One region of the Jilunia laotingensis genome, then DNA from elsewhere that is predicted to be linked to it. Evidence: riboswitches for the same ligand, from Rfam matches in the RefSeq annotation. Region 1 holds a riboswitch; each other region holds the start of a gene.

Region 1 (10,509 bases):
TAGCATTTGATGGAAATTGTTACTCTATCCGTTGGCTATCCGTATTTCATCTGTTGGGAATGGCTATTCCATCCATTCGTTATAGCTATTTCATCCGTCATTTATAGTGATTTTATCTCCTTTTCATTACTTCTTAACCCTAGAAATGACCTTCGGGAGTAATATTGTGATGAATTTATAAAAGACCTCGGTTAGCAATAGAGAAAAAACAAGAGCATATTGCTATATATATTCAATCGTTACTATAAAAAAGGAAAAACATATTCAACTCCTTATCCATGTCAATTCCAGAACTTAAGAGATGAATGGATACACAAATATTAACAATAGCAAAAATCCAAAATCATTATAGAGTAGAGATAATTATCTGAAAAAAAAGCAGATAAATATTTGCCTTCATCAAAAAGTATATCTACCTTTGAGAAAATTAACAAATAGAGGTATAAGTAAATACTTAAACGTATATTTGATAGATCCAATTCAAGAGCATACTCTTAAATGATATAGTTAGCCGAAGTATAATTAAAAACGTATTTGCAATGAAAAAGCACATTTTATTTTTAGTCACTCTATTTGGCTGTTTAGTCTGTTTCGCACAAATGAAGGTGGATTCCATAAGAACAATTCATTATGAAAGCACCTTCCCCATCAAATAAAATAATGATAATTAAATGAGTTTAATCATCAGAGTCCAAATTATATGTAAAACCTATAAATATGAAAAAGGTACTATTATCAATTCTATGCCTGTTTCCTTTCCTGGGAGCATGGTGCCAATCATCCGAACCTTGGTTCTATGAGGGCAAACAGTGGGCTAAATTAATATGGAAATATGACATTGAAACCGAACTGACAATCACAAACGTAATACAAGGTTCTGTTGAGATCAATGGTCTAACTTATTGGAAAGTTTTTGAATCATGGAAGGAGGATCTTTCGGACTTGACATTTAGTGGATACTATCTTCGGGAGGCTGATAGAAAAGTCTATTGGTATGAACCGGATACGGAAGAGGAATATCTATATATGGATTTTAATCTAAAGAAAGGTGATATATTTAATCATCCAAAATCCGATAGAATGGAATTGTGCATAATAGCAGCGGGAGATACCATTTTGCCGCAAGGAGACGGCATATCCCGGAAGTATATGGATGTCGGTCGTTATTACGGTGATGGCAACGTTGGAGGAGTTGAAGAAGTGTGGATAGAAGGTATTGGATCGCTGAGATTCGGCATAGGGGCATTGTGCGTAGGATGCACAGGTACAAACAGCAAACTCTTATGCTGCCATGATGCGGAAAAGACTCTTTATATGGATGAAGATAACACCTGCTTCCACAAAATTCTGACTAAAAGATTGTTATATGGTGGTAAGAAATGGGCAGTATGGTCGCCATCTGCCACAAACCCATCGGAAGGAACCACGGTCACTTCTATCATAAAAAACAGCAAAATGATTAATGAAACGTACTACTATGAAATCTGGAGTAGCAGGAATGAAGATTTGTCCGACATGAAATTAGCCTATTATATGCGGGAAGGTGCAGGAAACCAATTTTACGTTTATAACGAACATACCAACAAGGAATATCTTTGGTTTGACTTCAACCTGAACGTAGGTGACAAATTCACTTTCTATACAGGAGACTCCAAAAAGGATGCAACAGCAACTGTGGTTGCAATAACCGATACCATCTTGCCGAATGGGGATGACGTAAAGCGGAAATGCTTTCATTTAGAACCTTCTTATTTCGGAACTATGGTAGAAAGTATCGGTAGCTTGTCCTACGGGATTGGCAAGTTCAATCCATATTTTACCAACAATACTGAAAGCAAACTTTTATGTTACCACGCAGAAAATGGTGAATTGGTGTATCAAAGCGAAGAAGGCACTTGCTATAAAACTACCGGAATACAAGTGAACAAATCGGACAATTTATCCGTTAAAGTTCAGTGTCCTGAAAAAGGGAAACTCTCTTTCAATTGGGATAGAACCAATATATTCAACCGACTAAACATCTATTCCGAGGATGGCAGCCTATATCGGATAATAACCGTAACTAATGAAAATAATCAAGCCACAATAAACAACATTGCGCAAGGAGTGTACTTCTATCTATTTAGTTCCGGAGATCAACAGGGAGTTCGTGGAAAAGTCTATGTAAAATAACCATTTATTCACTGACACACTCATAAAAAGAAAATACTTAAGGTTGCATAAGCATTTATACCTTAAGTATTTTTTATGTATACCCATCTTCCACATGAGATTTCTATACGCTTGGGATTTGCGAGTATTTAGTTAAAAACAGCTATCCCTAACCTATCCTATCGACATATTATGAAACTTGATCAGAAAAGAAATATATCTTTTTTCACTTTATATCCAAACTATTTTATAATTTTGCAGCGCATTGGTTCATTTCCTCCAGGCATACGGAAGAAATGATTAAAAGGGAATCAGGTGAAAATCCTGAACAGTCCCGTTGCTGTAAGTTTCATCAAAACGTAGCAAGCACACACTCGATGCCACTGAAAGACATTTAAGTCGATTGGGAAGGCGCTTGTTACAGAAATAAGTCAGAAGACCTGCCATGCAATACGTTCAATAGCTTTCGAGGACGAGCTATGAATCCGTTAATCCGCAAACAATACACTGTGTTGCGGAAAAGGTTATTCATACATATTGGTACTCTTTGAAGCTATTTGGTGGATAAAACAACTATCAAATAGAAATATTAATGGGGAAAACTACATTCAGGCGGCTCCTCTGTCTGGTTGGGGTATGCAGCATGCTTTTGCCTATGGGGGCACAAAGTAAGCTGGATAGCATCCAAAGGCTGGACGAAGTCGTCATTAAGGCAAAAACTTATAAGCAAGTCATCCCGGCACAAGTGTTGAAGGGAGAAGAACTTAAAAAGCTCAACAGTTTCTCTGTAGCGGATGCCATCCGTTACTTCTCGGGACTACAAATAAAAGACTACGGAGGCGTAGCCGGACTTAAAACAGTCAATATCCGCAGTATGGGTACCAATCATATGGGTGTATTCTACAACGGCATTCAATTGGGAAATGCTCAAAACGGACAAATCGACCTAGGTAAATTTTCACTTGATAACATTGAAGAAATCTCGCTTTACAACGGACAAAAGAGCGAAATATTCCAATCTGCCAAAGAGTTCGGTTCATCGGGCAGCATCTATCTGACGACACGCAGACCCAAGTTTGAAGGAAACAAGAACACCAACATGTTAGTGAAAGCAAAGGCTGGTTCTTATGGATTCCTCAATCCTGCCCTACTCTACGAATATAAGTTAAGCGAAAAGATCAGCACTTGCATGAGTGCCGAGTGGATCGGGTCAGCTGGAGATTATAAGTTTCGTTATCGCCGAGTGGATGTGGAAGGAAACTTAAAATATGACACCACCGCTGTACGCCACAATAGCGACATCGATGCCATGCGAATTGATGCCGGATTATATGGAGTATTCGAGAAAGGTAAATGGAATGCATTTGCCTATCACTATACTTCGGAACGGGGAATACCGGGAGCTATCGTCAACAATGTATGGAAACGTTCGGAACGATTGTGGGACCGCAATTCTTTCATTCAAGGAGGAGTTGAATATGATCTTCTTCCTAAACTCAGTACACGTATCAATATGAAATATGCTTTCGATTACACTCACTATAACAACAACGATCCAAGCATTAAGCTAGCTGACGATATTTACAAACAAAAGGAATTTTATTTTTCATGGTCTAATAAGTATTCGATATCTCCCGCTTGGGATGTTTCATTGGCCTATGATTTCCAATGGAACGATTTCGACGGGTACAATGTCACAGATGATCATGACAAAGAACACCCTAGCAATCAAGCGACAAGAGGAACGCACTGGTTATCATTGGCTACAGCATTTACAGTAGCAGACAGGTTGAAAGTACAGGCCAGCCTACTGGGTAATTTTGTCAATGAAGAAAAACGTGAACGGGATTCGGCTCCCAATAAGAGCAAACTCGTTCCCGGTATCTTCTTCTCTTACCAACCGTTTAAACGGCAAGAACTGATATTCAGAGCTTTCTATAAGTCGGCCTACCGGTTACCGACCTTCAATGACTTGTATTATACCGACATGGGCAATCCGGCTCTGAAACCGGAAACTACCACTCAGTATAACGTCGGCATTGCATACGATCGCACCCGTAATAACAAGTTATTCAGAGATATGCACATCGGAGTAGACGTATATTTCAATGATGTCAGAAATAAAATCATCTCTTTCCCACAAGGTCCGCAGTTTCGTTGGACAACGATCAATTTAGGAAAAGTCGATATTCGTGGAATAGATGCTTCAGCTGCCTTCAACTGGGCATTTCCCTATGGATGGCAACTAACGACTAAATTGCAATACACCTATCAGGAAGCAATCGATGTGACCAATCCTAAAACAACCGACGGCACCAATCAAGGAGACAATTACTACCGGGATCAGATCCCTTACATCCCCTGGCACAGCGGATCTGTAATCCTCTCCTTATCATGGAATAGCTGGACACTGAATTATAGCTATATCTATGTGGGCGAACGCTATAACCAACAAGAGAATATTATCTACAACCATACCCAACCCTGGTATACCAGTGATATGACTTTGATGAAAGAAATCAAACTGAGAAAAATAAACCTGCGGCTCACGGCAGAGATTAATAATGTATTCAGTCAGGACTATGATGTCATATTGAATTATCCGATGCCGCTACGCAATTACCGCTTTGGAATAACTGTTGAAATCTGAGATGAAAACCTATAAATTTATAACATACTCTCTTCTCTTTACTCTATTGACCGTTGTCTCATGTAGAGAAATTGAGTTAGTAGTACCTTCAGAATATGTGCCTTTGCCATTCGACATCGATTGGGAAGCTACTCCCGCAGGTATGTATCTGCTCAACGAAGCCAATATGGGTAGTAACAAATCATCGATTGATTACCTGGACTTCCGGAACGCATATTATGTACGCAACATTTATGCCGAACGCAACCCGACAGTAATCAAGGAATTGGGTGATGTAGGCAACGACATACAAATTTATGGTGATAAACTCTATGCCGTCATCAACTGCTCGCATAAGGTAGAAGTAATGGACGCACGCACTTGCCAACGAATCGGGCAAGTAGATATCCCCAATTGCCGCTACATTCGCTTTGCCAAAGGGAAAGCTTACGTATCGGCTTATGTAGGGCCGGTCGCTATCGACCCCAATGCGCAATTAGGTGCCGTTTATGAGGTTGACACAACTTCCCTCAAAATCACCCGGAAGGTAACAGTCGGCTATCAACCGGATGAATTGGAAATTCTCGGAGAATACATCTATGTAGCCAATTCCGGTGGATACCGGGCACCAAACTATGACAATACGGTTTCCGTGATCGAGACATACGGCCTGAAACAAATTCAGCAAATTCCAGTAGGCATTAACCTACACCGCATTCGGAAAGATAGATACGGCAAACTGTGGGTTACTTCAAGAGGTGATTACAAAAATATCCCTTCCCGCCTGTATGTACTCGACAGGAAAGACAAGAACTCAAAAGAAATGGTAGTAAAAGATACATTCGATATCCCCTGCTCGGAAATGTACATTCAAGGAGATTCGCTCTATTTCTACAGTGTGGAATGGAATAAACAGACGGAACAGAACACTGTCACTTACGGTATTCTCAATGTCAAGACAGAGAAACTCGTCACCAACCATTTCATCAACGACGGATCAGAAAATTCCATCATGATACCCTACGGCATCATGGTACATCCACGTACAGGAGACATCTACGTTACAGATGCCAGAAACTACGTTTCAAGTGGAATACTACATTGCTATGACCGCTATGGAATAAAGAAATGGAGTGTCCGTACAGGTGACATCCCCGCCCACATGGTCTTTTTTAACAATTGAGAAACTAAGAAGAGCTATATCATGAAGAAACTAAGAACAACTTTTACCAGTCTGATTACCGCCCTTCTATTGACGGGATGCCAAAAAGACATACCCATGGTAAGCCTCGGAATCGATAGTCAATACAGAATCGACCGTATGAAAAGTCTTATCCTTCATCCTGAATTTACAGGAAAGAGATACACTTGGAATATGAAAGATCGTAATGGCAATGATTCCCTTGTGACGACCGATCGCGATTTCATTTTCGTAGGTATCACACCGGGCGAATATTATCTGCGGCTTAACATCATCAACGAGCAAAACCCCGTTGAACACAACGTACACATCACGGTTGAAGAAGAAAATATAGCTTATAGCCGCTATATTACCAAAGTATATGAATACTGTCCGGCACCAGGACAATTTATCAACACCATCCCCCCTTACGAAACAGGAAACAGTGCTGAAGACATGCGAGAAAAAGCAGAAAACAGCATAAAGGGAACCAATGACATACTGGTTTCGCTCGGAGGTTACGGAGGATACATCACTTTCGGATTCGATCATACGGTAGCAAATGTTCCCGGAAAGAAAGATTTCAAAATACTCGCCAATGCTTTTTATGCAGAGGCAAACCCCAACCCGGATGCGCCCGAATCAGGTGGTAGCTGTGAACCGGGTATCGTAATGGTATCCATAGACCTTAACCAAAACGGGCTACCCGATGATGAATGGTATGAACTGGCCGGAAGCGAATATTATAAGCCCGAAACCAGACATAATTATCAGATTACTTATCATAAACCATCACCGGATAAAATCCCAACGCCCGAAGAGGGTACACCAATCACGGATAATACTTATATCCAATGGGAAACAAATTCTGGTGAAATAGGATATATATCAAAAAACGCCTATCATTTTCAAGATTATTATCCAAAGTGGATACAAGAAGACAATCTGACCTTCACCGGAACGAAACTTAACAACAATGCGGTTGACGAAAGCGGTGGAAAAGGTTCCTTCTATGTATTATATGCTTACGACTGGGGATATGTAGACAATCATCCGAACGATAAAGAAGATAAAATCAGTTTCGATATCGACTGGGCAGTAGACCGTGAAGGAAATCCTGTTTATCTGCCGGGAGTAGACTTCATACGAGTATATACCGGAGTCAACCAGCAATGCGGCTGGCTTGGGGAGACCTCTACCGAGATCAGCCGTGCAGAAGATCTGCATGTAAAAGATATAACAAACTTTACACCTAATCCATAAAAATAAATGCTTATGAATGGAAGAATATTACGCTTTTGCCAAACAGTAGCCTTATTGACGGTTTCTGCCGGAATGCAGGCTCAAACGACCTATACGGACGGAGTCTTTATGTTAAATGAAGATTGGTTCGGACACAACAACAGTACCATCAATTTTTTACGACCGGAGAATGATGTCGATCCTTTTGAATACTACATCATTCAAAACAATGAAGCAAATGCCGGACAGTCCTTAGGATGCACGGCACAATTCGGAGCCATCTATGGCGACAACATTTACATTATCTCCAAGCAAGATCAAGATGGAGGAGAGAGAGGACGGGAAGGAGGTAGAATCGTCGTTGCCGATGCACGCACAATGGAGATCAAAAAAAGAATTCCTGTCATCATGACCAATAAAGAGGGAAAATCTATTGCCGATGGCCGCGGGTTCGTAGGAGTGAATGAAAAGAAAGGATATGTCGGATCTTCAAATGGTATTTATATACTTAACCTAGAGACCTATGATATCGTCAAACAAATAGAAGGAACAGAAAACCCGCTGATCACCGGAGATGAAGTCAATTCGGACGGTATTGGACCGCTTTATCAAAACCAGATTGGTATGATGTTGCGCACATCCGACTATGTATTTGCCATCCAGCAAGATAAAGGCGTACTTGTCATCGATCCGGAAACCGACAAGATCATAAAAACGATTGAAGGATGTTTCTGTACAATGGTACAAAGCAAAGACGGAAATATTTGGGTAGGACGAAATACCAATATGGACTATCAAGATTATCCATACGGAGAAATGGGAGCAAGCGGAGAATGCTGGGAAGGGAAAGAATTGCTGAGAATAGATCCTTCCACATTCGAAACAAGAGCCGTACCTATCACTGTAGGTGGACTCAACCAGACCTGGTATGCCTGGACTGCCGGTTCTCTCTGTGCAAGCACTCACCGGAATGTACTTTATTTCACATTCAACGAAGATAAATGGAGTTGGTTCACCACATCAAAAATGTATGAATACGACATCGATTCGGATACTTTCACTCAAATCTATGATAGCAGTAAAGATGAACGTTTCTTTTATGGAGCCGGTATACGAATCAATCCTTTGGACGATAAGATTTACGGAGCGCTCTATCTTGACAACAACCGTCAGGACTATTGGGTATATCAAATGGATAATGCCGGAAATATACTTCAGGAGTTCGAGCCGATACAAAGGTATTGGTTTCCTGCGCTCTTCATCTTCCCCGACAAGTATGCACCTGAAGTAAAAGAATTCACCGATATTACTCTGAAAAATGGTACCGAAGAAATAAACCTAACGGACATGGCTTCCGACAAAGACAATCAGGACATAGCTATCGTGAAAACGATACAATCCATAAGTAATGAAAACGTAGTTGCCGCTTCGATCAAAAATAATCGTCTGAAGCTGATACCTAAAGCCATAGGTGACACAGAGATTACCATCCGTTTCGATTCAAATGGTAAATACGTCGACCGCATCTTGCAGGTTCACTCCCAAACAACGGGGGTACAAGCTAATGAAACGGAACAGATCGAATTCATCACCGGCAATGGAGGAGTTCAGATTAAAGGATTAACTCACAATGCATACTTGACCATCTACAATACACAAGGAGTACAGGTCTATGCCGCTGAGATAACATCCGACGAGGTTATTACCGGATTGTCTAAAGGACACTTGTATGTTGCAATAATAAATAACCAAACATATAAACTGATTTATTAATCATTAATATTTTAACACAATGAGAAAAATTACTCAAAGACTGACAGCTCTGATGATGGCATCATGGCTGTATGTAGCGGGTGCTTACGCCAGCGATCAGTTTGTTCCGAAGGAGTACTCCTTCAAAGAAGTGGCTGTATCATCAAATGTAACAATCAACATTCCGATGACAGACCTATTCACCTATCCGGACGGAATGGACAACACTACAAATTTGGACGAAGCCGGAGTTGTAGCCACGTTCGAATATGCTAACGAAGAAGTTGTAGGTCTCTACAGTTATGAATACTATACCTTCGGAAAGGTACAACAACTTTACCTGATGCGTTATGGAAACAAAACCGGAAACGCTGACGTAAAAGTAACACTGGACTATAAAGGTGTAAAGGTTGAAAATACACTTAAAATAGACATCATCAAAATGATGGCCAATGATGATAATTATACGATTGACCTGGGCGAAACGTTGAAGGCTGCAGTTATCAATAATGATAATTTCATGAACAATTCAGATAAAAAGACTGCGACCCTGACCATCATCGAACAACCGAAAAATGGTAAGGCTACCATTATAAGCGCAGGTGATGCAGCCCAGGATACCATTCAATATGTACCCAATGAAGGCTTGGAAAATTACAGTTTCGACGAACTCAAGTATATGGTAACATTAGCCGATGGCAGTGAATCTTCATCAGCTAAAGTTAAAATCAACATTCATAAGAATGCTTATGCTTCGAAAGTAATCGATTTCTTACCTGCTCCGGGACAGTTCACCAATCAACTTTCCAAAAGCAATTCGGCAGAAGGCACATTGGGAACCAAAGGTGGAATGGTAAGTTTGGGAGCATTCGGGGGATACGTCATCTACGGATTTGACCAACCTATCAAAAATGATCCCCGTAACCCTTATGGTGTAGATTTCACTATCAAAGGAAATTCATTTGTTGCAAACCTTTACGGTGTATGGACCGAACCGGGTGCCGTACAGGTATGTGTAGACCTTAACGGTAATGGAGTGCCTGACCCTGATGAACCTTGGTACGAACTGGCCGGATCGGATTATTGGCTCAGCACTACGAAAAAGAATGTGGAAATGACCTATTACAATCCTAACTACGACACGCGCTATACGGTGCCTTGGAGTATTAAAGGGAAAAACGGAGAAATCAAAGAGGCAGGAGCAGTGCTGACTAACCAATTCCACCAACAATCCTACTATCCGGACCCATTTGATTTCGGATGTGACCGTGATTCACTGACTTTTACCGGGAATATCATTCGTAGTTCACTCGACATGAGTACCCCGAGTTATATCGAATTCTACCGTGCCCCGGCATTCGGATATACGGATAACCGCGGATACGACCGTACCGATCTGAGCATTGCCCATAATCCTTATTTCAATGACGAGAACGGTAATGCCACTGACGGTTTCGATATCAGTTGGGCTGTAGATAAAGATGGAAACCACGTAGAACTGGATCATGTGGATTTCGTCAAAGTATATTGTGCCGGTAGTGCCAATGCCGGGTGG
Region 2 (10,509 bases), 800 kb from region 1:
CTCTACTCCGGTGGCGGATTCATCCACGTCTGGCCTTCGGCAGTGATACTTTGTATCTTCCCTTTGCTGGCACTGGCGATGCTTCCACATCTGAAACGAGCTATAATCAGTCATAAGTATGAAAATATCCACTAATAAACTCTCGCAAATATCGCTCATCATCGCTCGCGAATTCCGTGCCATCAGTACCAGTTACGCTGTATTATTGGTGCTGATGGGCGGTATTTTCGTGTACGGGTTGCTCTACAATTACATGTATGCACCTAATATCGTGACGGATGCTCCGGTAGCCGTAGTCGATAATTCCCGCAGCAGCCTGAGCCGCCAGTTCATCCGCTGGCTCAATGCAACGCCACAGATCAGTGTCTATGCCCAAGCAGAGGATTACCGGGAGGCAAAGGAGTGGATGAAAGAAGGTGATGTGCAAGGCATCATATACATTCCCTATGATTTTGAGAAACGGGTGTTTCAGGGAGAGGAAGCTGTATTCTCGCTCTATGCCACGACAGATGCTTTTCTGTATTTTGAGGCTCTGCAAGAAGCCTCATCGCGGGTGATGCTTGCCGTAAACGATGCCTACCGCCCGGACGGTGCCCTCTTTCTGCCACCGCAAGGTCTGTTGGCTATCGCCATGGCCAAGCCGATCAACGTGTCCGGTACACCGCTTTACAATGTCACCGAAGGTTATGGATCTTACCTGATCCCTGCCGTGATGATGGTCATTATCTTTCAGACATTGCTCATGGTAATCGGCATGCTGACGGGAGACGAATATCAAGACGGAAGCCTCCGCCAATATGCCGGTACCAAAGGGCAATGGGGCACTGCCATGCGCCTCGTTGCCGGCAAAACATTTGTCTACATAGGGCTATATGCCATCTTCGCTTTATTCCTACTGGGATTGCTCCCTCACTTTTTCAGCATCCCCAATATCGGCAGCGGACTTGACATCTTCATCATGCTCATCCCCTACTTGTTGGCTACCAGCTTTTTCGGACTTGCCGTCTCGCGGTGGTTCACCGATTCGGAAGCTCCTTTACTGATGATCGCCTTTTTCTCTGTCGGGCTGATTTTCCTTTCCGGTGTCTCTTATCCCCTGGAACTGATGCCATGGTATTGGCGTGCCGCGCACTATGTGATACCTGCCGCACCCGGTACACTTGCCTTTGTGAAAATAAACTCGATGGATGCAAGCATGGCTGACATCCGGCCGGAGTATATCACGTTGTGGGTACAGACCATCGTCTACTTCCTGTTGGCAGTGTGGGTATATAGGCTGAAACTGGCTGCTTCTGCACGGAGGCTCTTAACCGGTGACAAGAATATACCTGAGGAAAATATAAACAAACAATAAACTTCATTAACCGGGCAAACTATACGCCCCGGCAGTTGTATATAATAGCGTAAACCAATTAAAACTGAAAGAATATGGATGATGTTGTAAACAGAAATGTACCGATAGCCGAAGAAAATCTATTCCCGAATGACCATCCTGCAAAGGATATGTTTGGAGATTGGAGTAGTGATGTGTCCGAAACCATCGACGATACACAGGAAGACATAAAGAAGCTTTCTCCTGAAGAGCGTGAGAAACGCCTGAAAGAGATGGACGAAATCGTAAAGAAGGATTTGGAGTAATTTCACTTACTCCACCCTCTTCCGTTTATAAGCAAAAGCCTGCCAACGATCTTCCGGCCACTCCTGTTGTTGCAGGTCATAGCGTGCCATAACGAAGAATAAGTCCGACAGGCGGTTTATAAACTTCAAAACCTCCTCTTCCACCGGATCCATCCGGTTCAAAGTCCAAAGTCTCCGTTCCGCACGGCGCGCTACGGTACGTGCAAATTGTAATTGCGCGGCAACAGGTGTTCCACCGGGAAGAAGGAAGTAGTCGTTATCCGTAAGCTGCCGGGTCATCCGATCCATTTCGTCCTCGCAATAAGCAACAAGGTCGAACGAATATGAATTGGGATTTTGTCCCCGCAAAGCCGACGGGGTAGCCACGCGGCTCATCACCACCATCAATTCCCGTTGAAGCGTATGCAGCATCTTTTGCCATTCATGCTCCGCGGAAAGAAGTGAACGGACAATACCGATGATGGCATTCAGTTCATCAAGCGTCCCATTAGCTTCGATACGTATATCGTCTTTTTCTACCCGTTCACCCCCGTGAATTCCCGTATATCCGCAGTCTCCCGTTCGTGTATAGATTCGTTTCATATTTCACAATTCGTATTGTACTTCAATTCGTTTTATTCCCCAAAAAGTTTTAATAGATCAATCTCACCCCAATAGAGATGGGTATAGCTCGCTATCACATTCTTATACCGGAAAATGGGCGTATCCACCGGTCTGCCTTTGGCACTATATACTTGGACAACAGATGATAATGCAGTTTGAGCCATCTGTGTATAATGGAATTCATGTCCGCGAAGCAACTGTCCGTTGTACTCAAACTGACGATAACCCAACTTCAGTTTACAATTTTCCGCATCGATATCGATAGGCAATACACCCGTCATCCGCATCTGCGAACCGCGTTGCCGGACGGTATTCGAAAGATATATCATTCCACCGCACTCGCCAAGTATCCTTCCACCGCTCTCCGCATAATCAGCAACAGACTTCAACAGGGCATGATTCTTGCAAAGTACTTCCATGTTTTTTTCGGGATATCCCCCCGGCAGATATAAAAGATCGGTTTCCTGGGGAATTTCATGATCCGACTCCGGATCGATAAAAGTCACACGGCCCATGCCTTGCAATATATCCAAATGTTCCTGATAAATAAAAGTAAAGGATTCTTTGTTACGGGCTACCACAATATTCCAGTTCGTACTCTCTTGAAAAGCGATCTTCCCATCATTCCCATTCCAAGGAGTGAACGGGCAGGTACACTTCTGCAACAATGCGTCGAAATCTATGTTTTCACGGATAATGGTTTCCAGATGCAGCTTATCTTTAGATTCGAGTTTGTCCTCCCTGACATCCAATCCCAAATACCTTTCATTGACATCCAAGCTATCATCCTTAGGGATACAACCGAAGCACTCTACTCCGGTATCCGCACACGCTTCCCGAAGTATTGCGGCATGGCTTGCAGAACCCACCTTATTAAATAGAACTCCCGCCAGATGCACCCTCGGATCGAACGTATCATAACCATTGATCAGTGCTGCAACAGAATAGGCGGAAGAACGAGCATCTACCACCAATATAACGGGCAAATCCAACAGTCCCGCTATCTCAGCACTCGATCCACGCGAACGGTCATAACCATCGAACATCCCCATCATCCCTTCCAAGACACAGACATCCGCATCGGAACCATAGTGTGCATACAGCTCGCGCACATGACTTCCTGATGCCATAAATGTATCCAGATTAACCGATGCCCGACCGTTACAAACAGAGGTGTGAAATTTCGTATCGATGTAATCGGGACCGCACTTGAAGGGCTGCACCTTCATGCCTCTTTGTGCCAAGACTGCCATAATTCCACGGGCAACCGTAGTCTTACCGCAACCCGAAGTCGGTGCGGCAATCAAAAACTGGGGTATAACTCTATTCTGCATTGGGTAGTGTTTAGTCAGGACAAAGATATACATCCTTTGGGAATATTCGGTATCTTTATCTTTCTTAATTCAAAACACCCCTTCCCATCAAAACTAAAATAATTTATTATTAACTTCTGTTGTATTTCTCATTATTCTTCCTACCTTTGTCCCGGATTTAGTAACCGGACTATCACATAGTTCGGTGAAAGGGAATCCGGTGCGAAACCGGAGCTGTACCTGCAGCTGTAATCCTCATGAAGTTGATTGGATGATCAATGCCACTGTTTCAGTAAATGAGACGGGAAGGTTTCCAATCAGAGGAGAGCCAGAAGACCTGCTAAGTCATTAAACCGAAACACGGGACTTCCAGGAACAGAAGTTGTGTCCATACCAAATTGCGCTTTGTATCCGCAAATTTTCTGTGGCCTCTCCTCTTGAGGGATTTTCTCTGTTTCATTTTAGTATATGAATAAAATGAAGCATCCGATGAAATATCTATTACCCGTTCTCTTATTGATGGGAACAGAATCGCTTTGTGCGCAAAGCATACTTAATAAAGACAAAGAACTGTCCGTTTCACTTGGTGAAGTGGTTGTAACAGGTACTGGAACCGAACATTACCTTAAAGACGCTCCCGTACAGACCGAAGTCATTACGGGCAAAGCACTCGACAACTACCAGGGACGAAGCATTGATGATCTGTTGGGCGGGCTTTGCGCTTCCCTCAGTTTCAACAGCAATGATATGGGAAGCAACATCCAGCTGAACGGACTCAACAACGACTACATCCTTATCCTCATCAACGGACGCCGCATCAATGGTGACAATGGCGGGCAAAACGATCTGAACCTCATCAATGTAGCCAATATCGAACGGATCGAAATAGTGAAAGGTGCCGCCTCCTCGCTCTACGGATCGGATGCCATAGCCGGAGTCATCAACATCATTACCAAAAAGAACAAAGACAAATTCAGCGCATCCAACAACACGCGCATAGGAAGTTACGGAGATGTCAACCAATACAATCAGATCGGATTTAAAAATAAGAAGTGGAATTCAAACACTAGTTTCAGCGTAAAACATACGGACGGTTGGCGCAATACAGACCTCGAGTATTACCATTATGAACTCCGCGAAGGAACCGTCACCCGAACCGTAAACCGGAACACCAATTTCAATCTGCGTGAGGAGTTGACTTACAAGGTGAACAAGAAACTGACATTAGGAGCTGATGCCTCCTATTATCAAAAGAATATGTACCGCTTGAGAGGAGCCTACAAATATGCATTGAACGACTACTTTTACCGCAATCAAAGCTATGGAGCCAACGCCCGTTACAATCTTTCAGGATACAATTACCTGAGCGCTGAGGTTTCATACGACCGTTATCAATATTATTACGATTATACCGCCCGTGAGATCACCGATGATTTCGACAAGGAAACAGGAAGGCGAATCACCCACTACCCGGGTGATCGCATTTTGCAAACTCAGCAGCAACAGGTACTGGCACTCGTGAAAGGAGTGTTCTATCTGACGGAGAAAAATATCCTGAGCGTAGGTTTGGAACACAAACATGATTTCCTGAAAGCCCCCCACCGTATCGAATCGGAAGATGCCAGCGTCTTTACCAGTTCCGTATACGCGCAAGACGAATGGGACTTTACCGAACGCTTCAACGTCACCGCTGGTGTACGTGCCGTTTATCACAAAGAGTTCGGTGCCAAGCTGACTCCCAAAGTATCCGCTTTATACAAATTGGGGGACTTCAATCTGCGAGGCACTTACTCCTACGGCTTCAAGGCTCCTACCCTGAAAGAACTGTACTACAATTATGTGGGAAATATGATGAATAAACTCAAATCATATTATGGCAACAAAGACCTGAAACCACAGACATCCAACTATGGTGCCGTAAGTGTGGAATACAATCTTCCGAAATTCCGGATGAGCGTGACCGGATATTACAACCGGATAAAGGATATGATCGAATTGACCCCTATCCCCATACCTGCCGAAGATAAATTCCTAGAAGTGCAGGAAGCCAAACAGTATAAAAATCTGGCAAAGGCACGTTCCTTCGGGGCAGATGTCGATTTAAGCTATCAAATACTGCCGTCACTGACCGTCAGCGGAAGCTACAGCTATGTAGATGCACAAGCGCAGTACGCAGGCGATCCCAGTGATGCCAATTACATGAAATATGTTCCCATAAACGGTTCATCCAAGCACAACGCTACTTGGAAAGCCAACTGGGGGCACGGTTGGAAACTCTACCAACTGGATGTAAGCATTTACGGAAAGTATCAATCAACCCGTTATTATCTGACCGACGGAAATGGTGACGGCTATCAAACCTGGCGCATCAACACATCACATTCCGTACTGAACACTAAAAAATGGAAACTGAACATAAATGCCGGCATAGATAATATTTTCAATTACGTCGACCGGACACCTTTCGGATGGAATCACGGTTCTACCACCCCCGGACGTACTTACTACGCTTCCGTCACTGTGAAATTTCAAAACAATTCCAAATAACCCTATTATTAAACAATTGAAGTATGAAACAAATGAAGTATTACCTGATGGCAGCCATGATGCTCGCCACAAGTGCAGGATTTACCTCCTGCGGTGATGACGATGAAGACAACACTACCAACCCGGTAGAAGCCCTGGCTCGTGATAGCAAAACAAAAAACACGGCAATCTTGCTGTGTACTTTTGGAAGTACGTATGAGGAATCGGTTAAAACATACGAAGCCATTGAGAAAGATTTTAAAGATAAATACGGCAGTGTTGCCGATATTTATTTATCCTTTACCTCACGTACCTGCGTGAACCGTGTGTATGAATCCACCGGCATCGACCGCGTTGAGCCTGACTATTGGTTGGAAGCATTGGGCAAAGCCGGTTATGAGAGAGTAGCCGTACAGTCATTGCATGTGATCCCGGGTGAAGAGTATGCTAGTCTGATGGGTACGGACGTGAAAAAGAAATTCATGATCGAAAAGTTCCCCCATGTGAAAGTGTTGAAAAGCCCGAACTTATTAAGCGATGACGAGGATGTGGAAAAAGTGGCTCAGTACTTGTACGATGATTACCAGAAGGAATTGGCAGATAAAAAGAACATCGTATTATTCATGGGGCACGGCAATCCAGACGGAGTATACCAACACGCCAACGACATGTATACAAAAGTAGAAAACAGTTTGCAGACGAAAGCCATCAACAAGAACGTATTCGTGGGAACCGTAGACTACGGAAGCATGTTGTTCTGCCCCGAAGACTGGAAATCAGACGAAATGAATCCGAGAGACATGGCAGATACCTATATCTACAAAAAACTTATCAACTACGTAAACGGTGGCAAATTCAGTGATTACACCATTTATCTGGTTCCGTTCATGTCCATTGCCGGTGACCATGCACACAATGACATGTGGGGACAAGACGAAGAGAAAGTTGATGCCGTGCCGGAAGCCGATTGCAGTTGGAGACAGAAACTCGAAAAGATGGGTTTCAACATCAATACTTCTGAAGAAAGTCATAAAGACAGCTACAAGAACTGTACCATCAAAGGGCTGGGCGACAGAGCCAACATCCGCGCCATCTGGTTGCAACACATGACGGAAAGATGGAATGACGAAGATGAGTGGACAACCGGAGAAGATTACCAATAATCAATAACTATTCCTACGAGTAAGTGATAAGTGATTAATACGCTAAAAGAACAAAAATGTCTTGATGGTTAATCACTTATCACTTCTTATTTATACTAATAATCATTCATATATATAGATTTATCAAACTACATGAAACTAAGAACACTCGCTCTTCTCACCTTAGGTTGTTGTTTAACTCCTACAACGACCCTATATGCCCAGATTAATATTACTGGAAAAGTTGTTAACGCTGAAACCGGAGTGCCGGTAAAAGGTGCCAACATTCGTGTATCAAACAGTCTGAACGGCACAACGACCAACAATAGCGGTGACTTTTCACTAAAACTTCCCGAAGGTACACATACCTTACGCATCACACACGTGGGATACGAACAAAGCCGACACACTGCCTCCAAAAGTGAAAAAGATATCCTTATCAAATTGCAGGAAAATTACGTAAACATGAATCAGGTCGTTGTGACCGGTACAGGTACGCACCGCCGCATGGACAACTCTCCCGTCCCTATACAGGTAATCACCGCAAAAGACCTGCAACAAGCAGGCATCACGAACTTTGAAGATGCCATGACAAAATTGAATCCGAATATATCTTTTATGACCAATGGCATGGGTACGACCATGAGCATGAACGGCATGAACGAAGATTATGTCCTGATATTGGAAAACGGCAAACGCCTCGCTGGAGAAGACCGTTACACACGCATTGACATGGCTAACGTAAAACGCATTGAAATATTGAACGGAGCCGCCTCGGCACTCTACGGAAGCGATGCCATTGCCGGAGTGATCAATATCATCACCGATGATGCCCGTAACAAAGTCAACATCGCGAGCAATAGCCGCTATTCCACCAAAAACCGTTTCACTCAATCGGCCAATGCAGACTTCAATCTGGGCAAATTCGGTTCGTACACCTCTTACCAACGGCAACAGGCTGACGGTTGGCAATTAAGTCCTCTCACCATCAACAAGAAGGACGAATTGGTAGAAACCAATAAACAAGCTTCCACCGCCTTTCATTCGAACACGGTGAACCAACGTTTCACGTTCGACCCCACAGACCGTCTGTCGTTTTATGCCCGTGGCGGGTTCTACAATCATAAGACCGATCGACCCATACCCGAAGGTGACAATACGACTAAATATGATATGCGCTACGAAACATACACCTATGGTGGCGGCGCACAATACATGATCAACAAGTCATCTTACCTCAACGCGGATTACTTCTCGGACAATTACAGCAGCTATAAAGATTATTTCATGGACGACAGCAAAGCCAAGCTCAATGCCGGAGATAGTGAAATGACCAAACGCCTCCACCATCACAACCTGAACGTGAAAGGTATTTTCAGCATGGGCGATCACAACAAAATATCAGCGGGACTTGAATACATAAAAGAGAGCCTCACAAGTGAAAGCGATAACATAGACGGACGCAGCATGTACACCGCTGCTATTTATGCACAGGATGAAATCAATATCAGCAAGCATTTTCAGGCATATGTAGGTTTGCGCTATATCTACCATGAGACTTTCAAAAATTATGCCACTCCCAACATTGCCCTATTATATAAGGTGGGGGGATTTAACTTCCGCGGTTCGTATGCTTCCGGATTCCGTACACCGGATTTAAGTGCCCTCTATATTACTTCGGAAAGCAAAACCGGAAGTACGAGGAAGTATACCATCGGGAACATCAACCTGAAACCTGAAAAAAGCGACAACTATACGCTGAGTGCCGAATACGTACACAGCCGTTTCTCTATATCCGTATCGGCATTTGCCAACAACGTGCGTGATATGATCAACTACCGGGTTTTCACAGAAGAGGAACGCGATGCCTACAATCGGGGAAACGGCACGGACTATGACGAAGTGAAACAACGCGACAATATAGAAAAAGCTCGCATACGCGGTATCAGTGTTTCGCTGAACAGTTATCTGGGTGCCGGTTTCTCCCTGAATGGCGGATATAGCTTTACCGATGCCAAAGACAAATCAAAAGACATGCCTATAGACAAAAGCGTAAAACACACCGGTAATCTTGCTGCATTGTGGAATCATCGTTGGAATAATTATTATCTTACAGTCAACCTGAATTGCCGGGTACAGGGAGAGCGTTACTCACAAAATTATGGATATGCACCGAAATTCCAACTTTGGAACCTGCATACGACACATAGTTTCAACTTAGGCAATTTTATCTTGGAACCGGGTGCAGGCGTTGAAAACATTTTTAATTATAAAGACGACCGCCCTTTCAACAGTAATTATGCTACCCTGACACCGGGATGTTCGCCCTATGTAAGTCTGGCAATACGATTTAAACAGTAATCGTACTCTCATAAATCATATCAGCTAATTATAGGACAGTTGCACTTTAGTAAAGTAACGGTTGCATAAACTTAAAAAATACGTATCTTCGCCAAATGTAAATATAGATAAGAAAGGCAAATATGCAAAAGATAAAGACTGACGGGAATGGATCACATTCAAAAATAATCATTGCCGGACTGGGGCCGGGAAGTTTGACGGACATCACTCCTGCGGCACTCGATGCCCTTTCGGCCGCGGATGTAGTCGTGGGCTATAAATACTATTTCCAATTTATCCGTGACATAATAAGACCGGATACAAAATGCATCGATACCGGTATGAAGCGCGAACGCCAACGGGCAGAGCAGGCTTTCGAACTGGCAGAGCAAGGGAATACGGTATGCGTCATCAGCTCCGGTGATGCAGGAATCTACGGCATGGCACCCCTTATTTATGAGATGAAGAAAGAAAGGAACAGTGACATAGAAATCATCACCCTTCCCGGTATCAGTGCCTTCCAAAAGGCGGCATCCCTGTTGGGTGCCCCGATGGGACACGATTTTTGCGTGATTTCCCTTTCGGATCTGATGACTCCCTGGGAACGTATCGAACGCCGCATCATTGCCGCCACACAAGCTGATTTTGTAACGGCCGTTTACAATCCGAAAAGCGAAGGTCGCTATTGGCAGCTCTACCGGCTTAAAGAACTTTTCTTACGCGAAGGGCGTTCACCGGAAACACCGGTAGGATACATCCGCCAGGCAGGACGGGAAGAAGAAAGTATCTTCCTCACCACACTCACCGAATTCGATCCCGAAAAGGTCGACATGTTCACCATCGTCATTATTGGAAATTCACAGACTTACCGGTTCAACGAACATATGATTACCCCGAGAGGCTACTATCGCGAAGCAAAAACAGAAAATACGGGGATCGGACAAGAC
Region 3 (10,509 bases), 310 kb from region 1:
CCATCTGCCCGGCACCATATTGAAGGGAGAAAACAGTGCCACTACCCATCGACAAGCCTAGCATTATGGATATAAGAAATACCATCAGCGTATAGGCTGACCCTACGGCAGCCAATGCACCTGCACCAATGAATTGCCCTACAATTAACGTATCTGCTATATTATAGCACTGTTGCAGGAACGAGCCTGCTATCATCGGTAAGGTAAAACGTAACAAGGTTCCGGTTATTCCTCCTTGTGTCAGATTTCCTTTTTGCAGCATTACTTTTTTACGACTTTTACTTTTTCTAAACCTTAAGTGTTTATCCGCTTCTTATCTCTGAACAGAGGAAGTGTCTCGGCAAAAGTAATACATAATCCGTGGAAATATAGCATATATCTTTTCTTATTTTCTTTCAGAAGATACTACCTACCAAAAGAGTGTGCCAAAACGTTGACACACTCTTCCAAACCTATATTCTGAAAACGATCACCTGCCTCATTTCTCAATCATAATCTTTTCTGTCTGTACCTTGTCACCGCTTTCGATTTTCAGGAAATAAACCCCGGCAGGGAAAGAAGATACCGGTATTACGTTTTCTGAAGTGGCGGTTACAACCTGACCATTGATATTCAGCAAAGTTGCCTTGACAAATTCGCCCGTAATGTTGATACGGTCTGTCACCGGATTAGGATAAATCCTTATGCCGTTATTCAAATCAAGATTACGGATAGAAGAAAGCTTGCCAATCGTAAAACGATCCGAAACATCGGAAACCGAGCCATCAAAATAATACGCGACCACTTCATAGTAACAATCGTCCATCGCTTCCGTATCGGTGAATCTCGATTGGCGTTTGTCTAACAATTGGTTACTGATTTTCTCACCATTTCTAAATACATTGTAAGCCAACATGTTATTATCCGGATTCATATCGGTTGTACTCGAAATAGATTCATCGGTAATATTAGCTGTAATGTCCCAACTGCAATATCCGCTCTGCTCCTGTCCTTCTATGGCTGCATAGTAATCAGACAGTTTCTGCCATGTCTTCCCTCCATCTTCGGAGTAAAGGTCGCTCTTTCCGGGTAAGAATTTCGATGTGGTCTGATAGGCAATCGGAATCTGCCGTTCATCGTAATCGAATATCTTCAACCCTACTTTCAGTTCTTTTTGTCCATCCACCGGAATAGGCTCATCCAATAGTACGGTATTATAATCATTGTATTTAATATCTTCCATTTGTTGCTCTCGGATCAGTTTTCCGTCTTCGAAAATAACAATAGAAGCATGGGTATCTTTTGAATCTTCTATATAGCTATGATTAATGAAGGCACTGACGGAGGTTATGTATTTTCCTTTATAAACAGCTAAATCTGTCGTATCGAATGAATTGGCCGCAATAAATTCCTTGCCTTCGTTTCCCACAGCCAATCCCATTGAATAATATTCGTTGATATGATTCAACTGGTATGCTCCAAACGAATTTTTCCAAATAAGGTTCACCTGTCTTGCATCGGTAATCTGTCCCGTCAAGCCTTCCGGAGCATCCTTTTCAGGAGTGGTTCCCACTTTAAACAGGTCGATGCTGTAATAATACTGGGCTACGCCTTGTCCATGCTTACGAAGTCTTACCTGGAATAACTTTCCTGCAACCCACTTCGACAAGTCCACAGTCTGCATGCTCCAATTGCTTTGAGGAAGGTCTTTGAACGACATTCCCTTGACTTCTTCCCAGTTCACGCCTTTATCTGACGAAACATCAATGCTCAAAGAATCTTTGTCCATTTGTTGGTTGTCGGAATTGATCAAACCATAAATGATAGCAAAAGAAAGAGTGACATGTTTCTCATTCTTCGCATCCATTGGCCGCGAAATTAACCCGGAAGAATAGGGAGCTTGAGTGGTGGGAGATGAATACAGACCATAATCATAGATTCCGTAGTAAGGAATAACTCCCCATGTATTGTCGATCATATCACCATAATATGGTTCTTTCGTCCAATAATTAGTTTCTAAAGACTGGGAATCGAAATCGTCAAAGAAAGGCAATTCATAAGTGTCGGGAACAGCCACTGCCACCGGATTGGATTTGGGCGATTCAACCTTAGAAGCATCGGCAGCTTGGAACACGCTAGCAATGGAGTATTCCGGAAATCCGGGAGTTGCATTTCGATGTCTATAAGTGAGTTCGAGGACATCTGCCGCAACGTTGTCAATCTTTTCTCCTCCACAGTAGACGTTATAAGACTCTAATTCCAATCCGTCATAAACCTGCTCGTCCTTGTTCCAAGTAAGAGTTACTTCTTTAAATTCCTGTGATTTTGCCTGCAATCCTTCTGGAGTAGCCGGGATTTTGACCGTACGGTACTCTGTTTGCAACATCCAGCATTCGGGCACTCCCCCCATGGCGACTACAACGTCGTTATTTCCCATAATAAAGGTCCCATCAGCTGAAATAGCACAAGGTGTTACTTTCGTTTTCTCTTCATATGCAAATGTAAAAGAGGGCTTGACTCCCTGGGCAAAAAGACTCATGAAATAGTCAAAACCGAGAATGCGATCCTCTTCATAAGAATACCAGAACGGTCGTTCATAGATTTCACCGGTAAAAAATGATCCATAACCAAACGAGCTAACAGCATTCCCATTATCGGCAACGGCAAGATCATCCGGAGAATGATAGGGTTCGAAGGGAATAATTTTCTTATATGATTTCTGCAGTACATCATAAACGCCTGGTTCGCTATTGCCAAAAATAAATCCAACAAATCTGCCATTCGGACTGACGGCACACGCCTTATTTTGTCCAGTCCCGTTGTATTGCACATCCTCTCCGACTCCTTCTATCAGATGGCATTCCCCATTTTGCCAATAAGCAGCAGCCTCATACATCGGAAACCAGATGACACCGGTAATGATACTTCCATCTGTAGACACATCGACGGCTTTACCTCCTACCGCATCCTGCGGGAGATTTAATTGGCTAAACGTCCACGCACCTGAGTCCGCTTGCTCCCACTTACATGGAAACATGTAGGTGGAATTCCCGATTCCTATATTTCCAACCACGGTCTTTCCGTCTCCCGATATTGCATTGGCAAAGCTCCCATCTTCAAAATAATTGAATTGTGAAAGTTCGTAACTGCCGAAACCCAAGGATGTACGGATGCCATCTTTCCAGACGGCAGCGACATTGATAGGAAAAGTGCGATCTCCGTCGAAATCGCTTACAGTAATAGTATATTCAGGATCTTTAAACGTACCTGATATTACTCCATCATTCGAGACATCCGCAAAAGATCCGCTTTTACCATAATCAGTCTCGTCATAATCCGTAATCCATTCCATGCTTCCGGTTTCGACATTGTACAAATAACTTTTCATATATATATTATATGCAAAGTACTGGCTACTTACCCCTACAACATATTTCCCGTTAGGTGACATACCCGTGCCTAATGAATTGGCACCTGTCGCGGTGAACGTCTTTTCTGCATGTACATTTGCTACACAAGCAAAGATACCCATAATTAAATAAAGTAATGTTTTTCTCATAATCTACACATTTTAGTTTATTGATTACCAAAGACAAATCTATGGTTTTATAAAGGAAAAAACAAACCGAACTCTCGCTGATTCACGAATTCGATACTATTTTTCGATTACAATTCTTTCTATCGTTTCAAATGCTACACTGTTTAGAAACTAAAAAATAAGCAAACATTAAAGCGACTATTGAAATATCCGATTTTTTAATACTTTTCCGATGCAGGAAAATATATAATCTTAGCTTTTTTCTTCTTCCCTATCCCATCTTATTATAAATTCTATTATCTTTGCCACGAATTGGTTTCAGATGCACAATTCTGTGATTTGAATTAAAAGGGAATCGGGTGTAAATCCCGAACAGTCCACGCTGCTGTGAAACTCTGCTAATATCTTGTAAAACACCTTTGCCACTGATGTGACATTTATACATTGGGAAGGCATCAAGATTAGGAGTCAGTCAGAAGACCTGCCATTCATTAAAGGCTGCTTTGGCTCGTGGGATTAGAAAAACAGTACGAAAAAATAAGTTAACTAAGTAATTAACATGAGGTATGCCTATAAAAAAGGTATGTCCGCGTTGCGGTGCGACATTTGATTGTTCGCATAATGATATTTCATCCTGTCATTGTGCTACTATAAATCTTGGTAAAAGTCCATGTACTTATATACAGAAGCACTATTCAGACTGTCTTTGTCATGACTGTTTGATTGAAATAAAAGCGAACTTCGACCATAGTGAATCCAACCTTTATTGCATAAAAAAGAAAGATGATGTTTAGCTGATAAAAATGCGGTAATATGCCGCTATAAAGGTTCGATGTGTGTGTATCCCTGTAGAAGTGATTTCTCCAGGGATACTTTTAGCAAACCGAAATTTATATGGATTTACATGGAAATATCATTAAATGATATTATGAACAAGCCATAAACAAAGATTTATAACTAATAAAACAAATCATAACTTTCAATAAAATGGAACTTTTAAGAAACCTTTTCGAAGGATTCCCCAATCTTTGGGGTGGTGGAGTAGCTCACTCCGTACTAATTTTGTCATTAGTGATTGCTTGCGGTATCATATTAGGCAAAATAAAAGTTGCAGGTATTTCATTAGGTGTTACCTGGATACTTTTCGTCGGTATAGTTTTCGGGCATTTTAATCTAAATTTAGATGAACATTTACTTCATTTTCTAAAAGAATTCGGATTGATTTTATTTGTATATTCCATTGGTTTACAAGTAGGTCCCGGCTTCTTTTCTGCTTTTAAAAAAGGGGGATTCACCTTAAACATGCTGGCTATAACAACCATTTTTCTGAGTATTGTCATTACCATAATTCTACATTTTACAACAGGTACTCCCATTACGACAATGGTCGGTATTTTATCAGGTGCTGTTACCAATACCCCGGGATTGGGAGCAGCTCAACAAGCGAATAGCGATATGAATGGCATAGATGCACCGGAAATAGCCATGGGGTATGCAGTTGCATATCCTTTAGGGGTAGTAGGTGCCATTTTTTCTTTATTGATACTAAAATATATACTGAATATCAATACTTCAAAAGAAGAAGCAGAAGCTGAAAAGGGTTTGGGACATTTACAAGAACTAACTGTGCGCCCCGTTTCAATTGAAATAAAAAATGAAGCTGTTGACGGAAAAAAAATTAAAGATATCCGTCCATTGGTAAACCGTAACTTTGTCATCTCACGTATCCGCTATCACGAAGGAAAGCAAGAGACCGAATTGGTAAATTCAGAAACAGCCCTGCACATTCATGATAAAATTCTGATTATCTCGAACCCGATAGATATTGAAGCCATTTCAGTATTCTTCGGCAAACAAATTGAGATGGAATGGGAACAACTGAATAAGAACCTGATTTCACGTCGTATCCTAATAACAAAACCAGAACTAAATGGGAAAATGCTTTCACAACTTAAAATACGCAACAATTTCGGAGCAAGTATTACTCGCATAAATCGTTCGGGTGTTGACCTTGTAGCGACACCCAATCTACAATTACAAATGGGGGATCGCGTTACCGTAGTAGGGAGCGAATTAGCAGTAAGCCACGCAGAAAAAGTGTTGGGTAATTCCATGAAACGATTGAACCAGCCTAACCTTATACCTATATTTATAGGTATTGCATTAGGATGTATCCTGGGAAGTATTCCATTCATGTTTCCCGGTATCCCTCAACCGGTAAAATTAGGTTTGGCAGGAGGTCCACTTATCGTATCTATACTAATCAGTCGTTTTGGTCCTCAATATAAAATGATTACTTATACAACCATGAGTGCAAATTTAATGGTAAGAGAGATAGGAATTTCATTATTCCTTGCCTGTGTAGGCTTAGGAGCTGGCAAAGAATTTATTGAGACAATAATAAATGAAGGAGGATATATATGGATTGCCTATGGTGTACTCATTACTGTAATTCCACTATTGTTGACAGGAATTATCGGGCGCTATGTATGTAAATTAAATTATTACACGCTTATAGGTGTATTATCCGGTGCAAATACCAACCCACCCGCCTTAGCCTATTCTAATGATCTTACATCCTGTGATGCACCGGCAGTCGGATATGCTACTGTATACCCTTTGGCCATGTTCTTACGTGTACTTACGGCACAACTACTTATTTTATGTTTAGGTTGAATTTCAATTTTTTGAACCATATCCCAACTGGAAACAATATCAAAATAGGAAAGGCGCATCAAGCATATTTTTTTATTTGAGTGCATTAAGTTGGGAAACGTATGATAATCATTTGTCACTATCCATATTATGGGGTTGCTTCACTATGCGCTTCTACTGCATTAATTTTCGACACGACATCAGAAATAGCACTTGCAACAAGTGTTCTTTATCTCGTACCGGGGGTACCTTTAATAAATGGTGTCATTGACATTGTCGAAGGTTATATTCTAACAGGATTTGCACGTTTAGTACAAGCTTCCTTACTGATAGTATGTATTGCTATCGGACTTTCATTCACTTTATTATTAGTCAAGGATAGTTTATTATGATAATTATAGATATTCTTTCAGACGGACTATTTGCAGCTGTAGCAGGTATTGGTTTTGGAGCTATTTCAGATCCCCCTTTGAGGGTTGTTAGAATTATCGGTTTACTAGCTGCAGTAGGCCATGCCTGTCGTTATTGCTTAATGTCGATCACTGAAATGGATATTGCAACCGGATCTTTAGCAGGAGCCTTAATCATTGGATTTGGTAGTATATGGCTCGGAAAAAAGGTTCGCAGTCCAATGATAGTTCTCTACATTCCTGCACTATTACCTATGATTCCCGGAAAGTTTGCTTATAACATGGTATTTTCTCAGATTATGTTTCTACAAAATGTAAATTCACCGATAGAAAGAACTAAATATATGGAAATGTTTTTTTCAAATACAATGGTAACATGTACCGTAGTATTTCTATTAGCTGTCGGAGCAACATTACCTATGTTTCTTTTTCCCCGACGTGCTTCATCTTTAACTAGAAATAAAACAATAAAATAAATGAATATATTTTGGAAAACGATTGGCTTATATAATTCAGCGACTTGGATTTATCAAATCATCATTGTATTATTTGGAATTTTATTGACTATAATGCTTTTACGCCGACCATATCCCTGGCTGAAAATTGGAATGAAATTATATTTGATAGCAATTTACCTATGGATTTCTATCGTTTATTATCATATTTATTGTGCTGAAAGAAGTTACAATAATGTGATGTCTGCCTTTTGGATAATTCTCGCTGTAGCATGGATATGGGACCTAGTCACAGGTTATACACAGTTTGACCGTAATCAAAAATACTCAAAATTAGCTTTTCTATTGCTATTAATGCCTTTTCTTTATCCTTTATCCTCTTGGTTAAGAGGATTGACTTTTCCTGAAATAACATCACCGGTCATGCCCTGTTCTGTGGTAATTTTTACAATCGGATTATTATTGTTATTCACTCGAAAAGTCAACCTATTTATTATTTTACTGTTATGTCATTGGTCTATGATCGGCTTATCAAAAACTTACTTTTTTAAAATTCCAGAAGATTTTCTATTAGCAAGTGCTTCTGTCCCCGCTTTATATCTATTTTTTAAAGAATATTATTTATGTAATCTAAATGATGAGACTAAGCCTAAAAATAAGTATATTAATTATCTGCTCATAACCCTTTGTATTGGGATTGCCATTGTGCTGATGGGAAGTATGTTCTTCCAACTAAGTCGTGATATCTGATTCTTTATATCCTAACTAGTTCGCAAACACAAAGTTTTCCTTTTTTTATTACCAAAATAACAAAAAGTCACTTTTTTATTGCACAAACCAAAGAAATACGTTAATTTCGTCGGATAAAATTAAATATCTAAGAACATGGAATTACCTTTTGCTGAATCATGGAAAATTAAAATGGTAGAGCCCATCCGCAAAAGCACCCGCCAAGAACGCGAGCAATGGATAAAGGAGGCACACTACAATGTATTTCAACTCAAAGCCGAGCAAGTTTATATCGACCTTATCACCGACTCAGGCACAGGTGCAATGAGCGATCGCCAATGGGCAGGAATGATGTTGGGTGATGAAAGTTATGCCGGTGCATCTTCTTTCTTCAAACTGAAAGACATGATCACCAAACTAACTGGTTTCGAATATGTCATCCCAACCCATCAGGGACGTGCTGCCGAAAATGTACTCTTCTCATATCTGGTACATGAAGGCGACATCGTACCGGGAAACTCTCATTTCGACACGACCAAAGGTCACATCGAAGGACGTAAAGCGATTGCTTTGGACTGCACCATCGATGAAGCCAAACAAACTCAACTCGAAATCCCCTTCAAGGGAAACGTAGACCCGAAAAAGCTGGAAAAAGCTCTGCAGGAACATGGCGACCGGATTCCTTTCATCATAGTTACCATTACTAACAACACAGCAGGCGGCCAGCCCGTCTCCATGCAAAACTTACGTGAAGTACGTGCCATTGCCGACAAATACCACAAACCGGTAGTATTCGACTCAGCACGCTTTGCAGAAAATGCATACTTCATCAAGACACGTGAAGAAGGTTATGCAGACAAATCTATCAAAGAAATCACTCGTGAAATGTTCAATCTGGCTGACGCAATGACAATGAGTGCCAAAAAAGACGGTATCGTCAACATGGGCGGCTTCATCGCAACACGTCTGAAAGAATGGTATGAGGGTGCTAAAGGTTTCTGCGTGCAATTCGAAGGCTATCTTACTTATGGTGGCATGAACGGCCGTGACATGAACGCACTAGCAATCGGATTGGATGAAAACACCGAATTCGATAATCTGGAAACCCGCATTCACCAAGTGCAATATCTTGCTAAGAAACTTGATGAATATGGCATACCTTACCAACGTCCTGCCGGTGGACACGCCATCTTCGTAGACGCACCGAAAGTTTTGACTTGTGTACCGAAAGAAGAATTCCCCGCACAGACACTAACCGTTGAACTTTACCTTGAAGCCGGTATCCGCGGATGTGAAATCGGTTATTTATTGGCAGACCGTGATCCGGTAACCCGCGAAAATCGTTTCGGTGGTCTTGACCTTTTACGCCTTGCTATTCCACGACGCGTATATACGGATAATCATATGGACGTGATTGCTGTTGCACTGAAAAACGTATATGAACGCAGGGAAAGCATCACCCGCGGTGTACGTATCGCTTGGGAAGCACCTCTGATGAGACACTTCACCGTACAATTAGAAAGATTATAATATAGATCATTCAATGAAGATGAGGTTGTGGCGCGGTGTCACAACCTCATTTTCAGTTTTTAGTAATTACATTATCTATCTGCCAAGTTAACACAAAATCGGGATGAAGTAAGTAATGTATCTCAAAATATCTTTTCAGCTCCGTTCTATATTCATATGCCAGAAATACTCCTCGCTCTTGGGGAATAAAAGGCTCTATTCGCAGATGCTCACGGAAATCCACTTCGGAAGCATCCATGCATTTAAACATGACCTCTTTAGCAGACCAATGGAGCAACAGACTCCAAGTATCATCTCCACGATAGGAATTAACAGGCTCGTCTTCGCGCATATATTTATGAGCCACCTTATGTACGCGTTTCGAATATTGTTCGATATCTATGCCTACCCCGGCAACTTCACTTAAAATTACAGCAACATATCCCTTCGTATGAGAAATACTAATGAACCGGGAACGATCCGCCAAATATGGCTTGCCGTTCGATTCATAACAAACTTCTTTGTGACTGCCCAATAAATGAAATAAAAGACAGCGAACCGATAGCCATTCTAATTTACGATGAGGCGCATTAAAACGTTGCAATTCCTTTTCATAATAGGCTCGCTCGGGAAGAATACTCAGTAAATCCTCAATGGTTTCTTCCATTTTCCAAATTCCCCATTTCAAGGATTTTCCAGAATGTTCTAAATAGACCGACATAATTATTATTCTTCCGATTCCGGCTCGTTGATAGTAAACTTAACCTTCAAAATACGGCGATTATCCATTTCAAGTACTTCAAACTCATAATTCATGTAAGAGACTTTCTCATGTAAAACAGGAAATTCCCCTTTTATCTCCAACAAAAGTCCTGCAAGTGTATCCGCATCACCGACAATCCGTTCAAAATCATCTTCATCCAGCTTTGTGATTTTAAAGAAGTCCGTCAACAAGGTCTTGGCTTCGAATACCCATGTATGATCATTCAATACGGCATAAGTACGTTCCTCATCATCATATTCATCATGAATCTCGCCTACAATTTCTTCAATAATATCTTCCATAGTGACAATGCCGGAAGTTCCCCCGAACTCATCGACTACGATAGCAATGTGAATCTTGTTTGCCTGAAAATCACGCAAAAGATCATCTATCATTTTTGTTTCGGGAACAAAATAAGCCGGACGGATCAACGATTGCCAACGGAAATTATCCCCTTTATTGACATGAGGC

What was found. Region 1 has a riboswitch for cobalamin ahead of H8744_RS10850 (TonB-dependent receptor). Riboswitches for the same ligand answer to the same signal wherever they lie in the genome.
Region 2: it holds a riboswitch for cobalamin, as region 1 does, so the genes downstream of both, H8744_RS14145 (TonB-dependent receptor plug domain-containing protein) here and H8744_RS10850 (TonB-dependent receptor) in region 1, are expected to answer to the same signal.
Region 3: it holds a riboswitch for cobalamin, as region 1 does, so the genes downstream of both, H8744_RS18895 (cysteine-rich CWC family protein) here and H8744_RS10850 (TonB-dependent receptor) in region 1, are expected to answer to the same signal.

What each region holds. Positions count from the first base shown of each region.
Region 1 is NZ_JACRTF010000001.1:2,855,261-2,865,769, reverse strand. It holds gene H8744_RS10855 (hypothetical protein) at 718-2,172, shown strand; cobalamin riboswitch at 2,400-2,613, shown strand; gene H8744_RS10850 (TonB-dependent receptor) at 2,744-4,801, shown strand; gene H8744_RS10845 (YncE family protein) at 4,803-5,963, shown strand; gene H8744_RS10840 (hypothetical protein) at 5,985-7,223, shown strand; gene H8744_RS10835 (DUF5074 domain-containing protein) at 7,236-8,975, shown strand; gene H8744_RS10830 (T9SS type A sorting domain-containing protein) at 8,995-10,509, shown strand, end outside.
Region 2 is NZ_JACRTF010000001.1:3,658,769-3,669,277, reverse strand. It holds gene H8744_RS14170 (ABC transporter permease) at 1-135, shown strand, start outside; gene H8744_RS14165 (ABC transporter permease) at 119-1,354, shown strand; gene H8744_RS14160 (hypothetical protein) at 1,429-1,638, shown strand; gene H8744_RS14155 (cob(I)yrinic acid a,c-diamide adenosyltransferase) at 1,645-2,220, opposite strand; gene H8744_RS14150 (cobyrinic acid a,c-diamide synthase CobB) at 2,253-3,575, opposite strand; cobalamin riboswitch at 3,717-3,913, shown strand; gene H8744_RS14145 (TonB-dependent receptor plug domain-containing protein) at 4,044-6,101, shown strand; gene H8744_RS14140 (sirohydrochlorin cobaltochelatase) at 6,125-7,243, shown strand; gene H8744_RS14135 (TonB-dependent receptor) at 7,376-9,583, shown strand; gene cobJ (precorrin-3B C(17)-methyltransferase) at 9,706-10,509, shown strand, end outside.
Region 3 is NZ_JACRTF010000001.1:3,166,877-3,177,385, reverse strand. It holds gene H8744_RS12095 (MATE family efflux transporter) at 1-262, opposite strand, end outside; gene H8744_RS12090 (T9SS type A sorting domain-containing protein) at 479-3,538, opposite strand; cobalamin riboswitch at 3,814-4,020, shown strand; gene H8744_RS18895 (cysteine-rich CWC family protein) at 4,084-4,311, shown strand; gene H8744_RS12085 (putative transporter) at 4,505-6,193, shown strand; partial or broken gene H8744_RS12080 (threonine/serine exporter family protein) at 6,328-6,564, shown strand; gene H8744_RS12075 (threonine/serine exporter family protein) at 6,561-7,058, shown strand; gene H8744_RS12070 (DUF6064 family protein) at 7,059-7,787, shown strand; gene tnaA (tryptophanase TnaA) at 7,923-9,296, shown strand; gene H8744_RS12060 (4'-phosphopantetheinyl transferase family protein) at 9,349-9,996, opposite strand; gene H8744_RS12055 (gliding motility-associated protein GldE) at 10,002-10,509, opposite strand, start outside.